Linked DNA regions of Azoarcus sp. CIB. The protein of the gene in region 1 interacts with the protein of each later gene in a pairwise test. Links are inferred from orthologs where the notes say so. Each region holds a gene or a part of one and is shown in the gene's direction. Other genes may lie near its edges.

The links.
Region 2: the proteins of AzCIB_RS03245 (region 1) and grxD interact in binary tests that used the Escherichia coli proteins (3 or more experiments, as listed by UniProt). The link is inferred for Azoarcus sp. CIB from one-to-one orthologs.

Annotation. Positions count from the first base shown.
Region 1 is NZ_CP011072.1:748,072-751,501, forward strand. What follows is about bases 291-3,018. They hold AzCIB_RS03245 (BolA family protein), read left to right. Parts: upstream 291-1,389; coding sequence 1,390-1,647; downstream 1,648-3,018. Other genes in these bases: AzCIB_RS03235 (ABC transporter ATP-binding protein), read left to right, coding at 291-618; AzCIB_RS03240 (ABC transporter permease), read left to right, coding at 611-1,378; murA (UDP-N-acetylglucosamine 1-carboxyvinyltransferase), read left to right, coding at 1,658-2,920; hisG (ATP phosphoribosyltransferase), read left to right, coding at 2,996-3,018. Also shown: more of AzCIB_RS03235, read left to right, coding at 1-290; more of hisG, read left to right, coding at 3,019-3,430. UniProt on the Escherichia coli protein: Involved in cell resistance against acid stress.
Region 2 is NZ_CP011072.1:882,424-885,668, forward strand. Bases 352-3,245 are described here. They hold grxD (Grx4 family monothiol glutaredoxin), read left to right. Parts: upstream 352-1,585; coding sequence 1,586-1,906; downstream 1,907-3,245. Other genes in these bases: prfA (peptide chain release factor 1), read left to right, coding at 352-585; prmC (peptide chain release factor N(5)-glutamine methyltransferase), read left to right, coding at 634-1,488; AzCIB_RS03890 (nucleotidyltransferase domain-containing protein), read right to left, coding at 1,961-3,058; AzCIB_RS03895 (HprK-related kinase A), read right to left, coding at 3,063-3,245. In the rest of the region: more of prfA, read left to right, coding at 1-351. UniProt on the Escherichia coli protein: Monothiol glutaredoxin involved in the biogenesis of iron-sulfur clusters.

The DNA of each region.
Region 1 (3,430 bases):
TCGGTGCGCGAGCTGTTGCGCATCCAGTCCGGCTACTTCGGCATCCGCAACAACGACGACTGGATCGACGAGATCCTCGAGAGCCTGGATCTGACCGCCAAGGCCGGCGCCAACATGCGCATGCTCTCGGGGGGCATGAAGCGGCGCGTGCTTGTCGCGCAGGCGCTCGTGCATCGTCCCCCGGTGATCGTGCTCGACGAGCCGACCGCCGGTGTCGACGTCGAGCTGCGCCAGGGCTTGTGGCAGTTCATCCGCAAACTCAATCGCGACGGCCACACCATCGTGCTGACGACGCACTACCTCGAAGAGGCCGAGGCGCTGTGCGGGCGCATCGCGATGCTCAAATCCGGCAAGGTCGTCGCGCTGGATACCACCGAGAACCTGTTGCGTCGCTTCGCCAGCCATTCGCTCGCGGTGCGCCTCGAACGCCCCGAACTGGCGGCTGCCTCGGGTGGCGTGCTCGCGGCCAACGGCTGGGCGGAGTTTCCCCTCGATCGCTACGAAGATCTGGAGCCCCTGCTGGCGCGCTTGCGCGAGGCGGGAGCGAAGATCCTCGACCTGCGTCTGGGCGAGGCCGATCTCGAGCGCGTGTTCGTGGAGGTGATGAACCGTGCATGAGCGCCTGATCGGTTTCCGCACCCTGCTGCAGAAGGAGGTGCTGCGTTTCTGGAAGGTGAGCTTCCAGACCGTTGGCGCCCCGGTTCTCAATGCGTTGCTGTACCTGCTGATCTTCTCGCACGTCCTCGACCGGCACGTCACGGTGTATGGCGACGTCGCCTACACGGCCTTCCTCGTGCCGGGTCTCGTGATGATGTCGCTGCTGCAGAACTCGTTCGCGAACAGCTCCTCGTCGCTGATCCAGAGCAAGATCACCGGCAACATCATCTTCGTGCTGCTGCCGCCGCTGTCCTACCGCGAGTTCTATGCCGCCTACGTGATCGCGTCGGTGCTGCGCGGGCTGTTCGTCGGCTTCGGCGTGTTGCTCGTGTCCTTCCCCTTCGTCGAGCTGCCAATGGCGGCCCCGGGCTGGATCTTCGCGTTCGGCCTCATGGGGGGCGCGATCCTCGGCTCGCTGGGCGTCATCGCGGGGATCTGGGCCGACAAGTTCGACCAGCTCGCGGGCTTCCAGAATTTCCTGATCATGCCGCTGACGATGCTGTCCGGCGTGTTCTACTCGATCCACTCGCTGCCCGAGTTCTGGCAGAAGGTCTCGCACATCAATCCGTTTTTCTTCATGATCGATGGCTTCCGTTACGGCTTCTTCGGTCAGTCCGACGTCTCGCCGTGGCTGAGCCTTGCGGTCGTGAGTCTTTGTTTCGTGTTCCTCGCAGTGCTGACCCTGGCGATGCTCGCCCGGGGCTACAAGCTGCGGGCTTGAGGGTAGTCACTATGTTCGAAGCAGCAGAAATCAAGCGTCTCATCGAGCAGGGCATGGCCTGCGAATTCGTCGAGATCCAGGGTGACGACGGGGTCCATTTCACCGGCATCGTCGTCAGCGCCGAATTCGAAGGCAAGCCCAAGGTGCGCCAGCACCAGGCCGTGTATGCGACGCTCGGCAAGCTCATGGGCAACGAGATCCACGCGCTGCAGCTGCAGACCTACTCCCCTGCGAAGTGGGCCGAAGTCCGCACCGACCTGGGCTTCTGAGCGGGACACGATGGATAAGCTTCTGATCGAAGGCGGCGCCCGCCTCACGGGCGAGACCGCCATTTCCGGCGCGAAGAACGCGGCGCTGCCCATCCTGTGTGCGGCGCTGCTGACGCGCGAGCCGGTCACGTTTACGAACGTGCCGCAGCTCAACGACATCGGCACGCTGCTGAAGCTCCTCGCGCAGATGGGCGTGAAGGTCAGCCGCGGCAGCGGCGACGACGCTGATACCGTGACGCTCGACGCGTCGGCACTCGACAACCCGGTTGCGACCTACGAGATGGTCAAGACCATGCGCGCGTCGATTCTCGTGCTCGGCCCGCTGGTCGCGCGTTGCGGCGAGGCGAAGGTGAGCCTGCCCGGCGGCTGCGCGATCGGCGCGCGGCCCGTGGATCAGCACATCAAGGGCCTGCAGGCGATGGGCGCGCAGGTCGCGGTCGAGCACGGCTACGTGCACGCGAAGGTGCCGCGCCTCAAGGGCGCGCGCCTGTTCACTGACATGGTTACCGTCACCGGCACCGAAAACCTGATGATGGCGGCCTGTCTCGCCGACGGAGAGACCGTCATCGAGAACGCCGCACGCGAGCCCGAGGTCGTCGATCTGGCGAACTGCCTGGTCGCGATGGGCGCGCGCATCTCCGGCGCCGGCACCGACGTGATCCGCATCCGTGGCGTGGAGTGCCTGTCGGGCACGACCCACCGCATCATGCCGGACCGCATCGAGACCGGCACCTACCTGTGCGCCGCGGCCGCGACGGGCGGCGAAATCCGCCTCACGCGCACGTCGTCGGCCTATCTCGATGCCGTCATCGACAAGCTGATGGATGCCGGCTGCGACATCGTCTCCGAGCGCGACGCGATCCGCCTGAAGGCGCCGCAGCGCCTCACCGCGGTGAGCATTCGCACCTCGCCGTACCCGGCCTTCCCGACTGACATGCAGGCGCAGTTCATGGCGATCAACGCGGTCGCGAATGGTGCCGCGGTGATCCGCGAGACGATCTTCGAGAACCGCTTCATGCACGCGGTCGAGCTCCAGCGCCTCGGTGCGGACATCCGCATCGACGGTAATACCGCGGTGGTGCAGGGCGTCGAGCGCCTGCAGGGCGCGACCGTGATGGCCACCGACCTGCGCGCGTCGGCGAGCCTCGTGATCGCCGGACTGGTCGCCGAGGGCGAGACCGTGATCGAGCGCATCTACCATCTCGACCGCGGCTATGAGCGTCTCGGGCAAAAGCTCGCCGACCTCGGCGCGCGGGTGCGCCGGCTGGCGTAAGGTGCGTGGTAGCCCCCCGGCGCGGATGCCGCGCCGGGTTACAATGTTTTTTTGATATTTCCCGAGGCACCCTTCGTGTCCAGCATTACCCTCGCCCTGTCCAAGGGCCGCATCTTCGAGGAAACGCTGCCGCTGCTCGCGGCCGCCGGCATCACGCCGACCGACAATCCCGAGACCTCGCGCAAGCTCATTATCGGCACGAACCGTCCCGACGTGCGCCTCGTGATCGTGCGCGCGACCGATACGCCGACCTACGTCCAGTACGGGGCGGCCGATCTCGGCATCGCGGGCAAGGACGTGCTCCTCGAGCATGGCGGGGCCGGGCTGTATCAGCCGCTGGACCTCAATATCGCGAAGTGCCGCCTGTGCGTCGCGACGCAGAAGGGTTTCGATTACGCCGCTGCGACCCGCCCCGGCGGGCGCATCCGCGTCGCGACCAAGTACATCAACAGCGCGAAGGCGCACTTCGCCGCGAAAGGCGTGCATGTCGACCTGATCAAGCTGTACGGC
Region 2 (3,245 bases), 130 kb from region 1 along the record:
GTGGTCGGCGGCGGCGCGTATTCGAGACTGAAGTTCGAATCCGGCGGACACCGGGTGCAGCGGGTGCCGGCGACGGAGACGCAAGGGCGCATCCACACCTCCGCCTGCACGGTTGCGGTGATGCCCGAGGCCGACGAGCTCGAGGCCGTCAATATCAACCCGGCGGATCTGCGCATCGACACCTTCCGTGCAAGCGGCGCGGGCGGGCAGCATATCAACAAGACCGATTCGGCGGTGCGCATCACCCACCTGCCCACGGGCATCGTCGTCGAATGCCAGGACGACCGTTCGCAGCACCGCAACAAGGCGCAGGCGATGTCGGTGCTGGCCGCGCGCATCCACGACATGCAGTTGCGCGAGCAGCAGGCCCGCGAGGCCGCGACGCGCAAGAGCCTCGTCGGCAGCGGCGACCGTTCCGAGCGCATCCGCACCTACAACTTTCCGCAGGGCCGCGTCACCGATCACCGCATCAATCTCACGCTGTACAAGCTGGACGCGGTCATGGAGGGCGAGATCGACGAGCTGGTCGGCGCGCTCACGGCAGAACATCAGGCCGAGCTGCTGGCGGCGCTCGCCGGTGAGTGAGATGGCCGTGCTGCCGCGTTCGATGATGTCGCCCCGGTGGAGGCGTTGATGGATGCTCCCGACGCGGCACCGGACATCGCCGGCGTACTCAACTGGGCGCGTGCCCGCATCGCCGTCGTCGATGCGCGGGTTCTGCTGCGCCATGTGCTGCAATGTTCGTCGGCGCGCCTCGCGGCCTACCCGGAGGCGCGGCTCGACGAGCGCGAATGGACGGAGTTCCGCAGCCTGGTCGAGCGCCGCGAGGCCGGCGAGCCGGTGGCCTACCTGATCGGCGAGCGCGAGTTCTATGGGCACCCCTTCATGGTTGGCCCGGCGGTGCTGATCCCGCGACCGGACACCGAGCTGCTGATCGAGCTGGCGCTGGCGCATTTCGGCGACAAGCCGCGCACGCGGGTGCTCGATCTCGGCACGGGCAGCGGCGCGCTGGCCGTGACGCTGGCGCTCGAGTTGCCCGACGCGGACGTGACGGCGGTGGATCGCTCGCGCGAGGCCTTGCTGGTCGCGATGGCCAATGCCGCGCGCCTCAAGGCGAGCGTGTCCTTCGTGCTCGGCGACTGGTTTTCGCAACTGGGGGGTGACCGCTACCAGCTGATCGTGGCCAACCCTCCGTATGTTGCGGCGGGCGACCCGCACTTGAGCGAGGGCGACGTGCGCTTCGAACCGGGGACCGCGCTGGCCGCGGGGCCGCAGGGGCTGGACGACCTCGCGGCCATCGCCGCGCAGGCGCCGCGCCACCTTGAGCCCGGCGGCTGGCTCTTCATGGAGCATGGTTACGATCAGGCGGCGGCCGTGCGCGGCCTGCTTACCGACGCGGGATTCTCGTCGATCTCGTCATGGAAGGATCTCGGCGGCATCGAACGCGTGTCGGGCGGCCAGTGGCTGGGACGTGGCGAGCCGCGCTGAATGGGTGCCGCGGTTTGGCCGCAGTTTTGCTATTGACGGCCGGAGCAGCAATCCCTAGAATTTCCCGAGTTAATTACTCAACTTTTGGAACGGCACCATGGACATCCAGAACGTCATTCGCGAGCAGGTCACCAACAACCCGGTCGTGCTCTACATGAAGGGTACGCCCCAGTTTCCGATGTGCGGCTTTTCCGCGACGGCGGTGCAGATCCTCAAGAACCTGGGCGTGAGCGATCTGTTCTCGGTGAACGTGCTCGAGAACGAAGACATCCGCAACGGCATCAAGGAATACGCCAACTGGCCGACGATTCCGCAGCTCTACATCAAGGGCGAGTTTGTCGGTGGCTGCGACATCATGCGCGAGATGTACGAGAACGGCGAACTGAAGACGATGCTCGGCGAAGCCGGCGTCAAGTAATCAGTTTCCCCCGGTGCGGCGTCCGGCCGCGCGGGGATCGCGCAGGTATCGATATCAGGCCCGCCCTTCGACGGCGGGCTCGTCTTTTCTGAGCCGCGCGATCGACTTGTGCGCGAGGTGGCGCAGCAGGAGATGCGGCGGCATCCGCAGCCAATGGGCGCGGACGTAGATCGCGAAGCGGGCGAGCGTCGCTGCGGGGCTCTCGCCCGCCTCGTTCTCGGGGCGGATCGCGGTCGTGTACAGCATCGTCAGCAGGCGCGAGGCCGGTCCGCCCGCGGCATTTCGCATGTCCGCAAGCACATGCGGCGGAATCGGGCTGTCGAGCAGATGCCTGGCAAGGTGCAGGCCGAATGCGACCGGCGCGACGACGTCGAGCGTGCGTGAGGCGTCGACGACGCGCGTCCAGAAATCGGCTTCGTTGGCGCCCATGCGCAGGAGCCCGTCGATATCAAAAAGATCGCGCAGGCCGTTGTGGAGTTCGCCTTCGTGCAGCAGGTGCACGATGCTGTGGATCAGCAGGTGCTCGGGGCGCGGGATGCGGACTGCGGGCAGATCGGGCAGCGCGGAGGCCGCCCGGATGATCGTTTCGGCGTCGGGGCTGTGCCGTGACGTAAGCGGCAGGATCGTGTGATGGACGTCGAGCACAGTGCCGCGCCGCACGTTCACCATCGGCGGCAACTCGTGCATCCACGTGCGGTAGTAGCGCTGGTCGTAGGGCGAGTTCTTGCCCGACGCCCAGCCGGCGACCATCAGGCGCAGCTCGACGTCGCCGAGGGCGTGGTGCGGCACGAGGATGTCGATGTCGCCGAACAGGCGCCCGCGCCCGACCGGATGGTCGGATACCGCATAGGCGGCCCCTTTCAGCAGCACCACCGGAATGCCGAGCTGGCAAAGCGCGCGCTGCAATCCATGTACTTCCCAGCGCACCGACTGCGTCTGGCGACGGCTAAGCTGTCGGAGGGCCTCCAGATGCCGTGTCGCCTCGGCAGGAACGGGGATGTCTGCAGCAGCGATGCGTTCGGCAAGCAGGCCGGCGAGGTTTGCCGAGCGTGCGCTCGCGACCAGTTGCGACCATTCGGAAAGGTCCAGTTTCGTCGCCTGCGTGGGCGTCTTGAGGATGGAAACGAGGCGCTTGCAGGCCGTCGATTTCATCGCGTCACTGCCCGGTGACGTCGCGCACCAGCGCCAGCGCCGTTTCGGTCGAGTCGAAAACGATGTCGAAGCAGCGCGCCGTGTCGAGCATGTCGCACAGCGCGCGAAAACCGGTTTCACCCATACGGTCGCGGTTGAACGACTGTTCCGCAATGCGCGCGAAGGCCTCGGCGCGGCCGATCTCCTC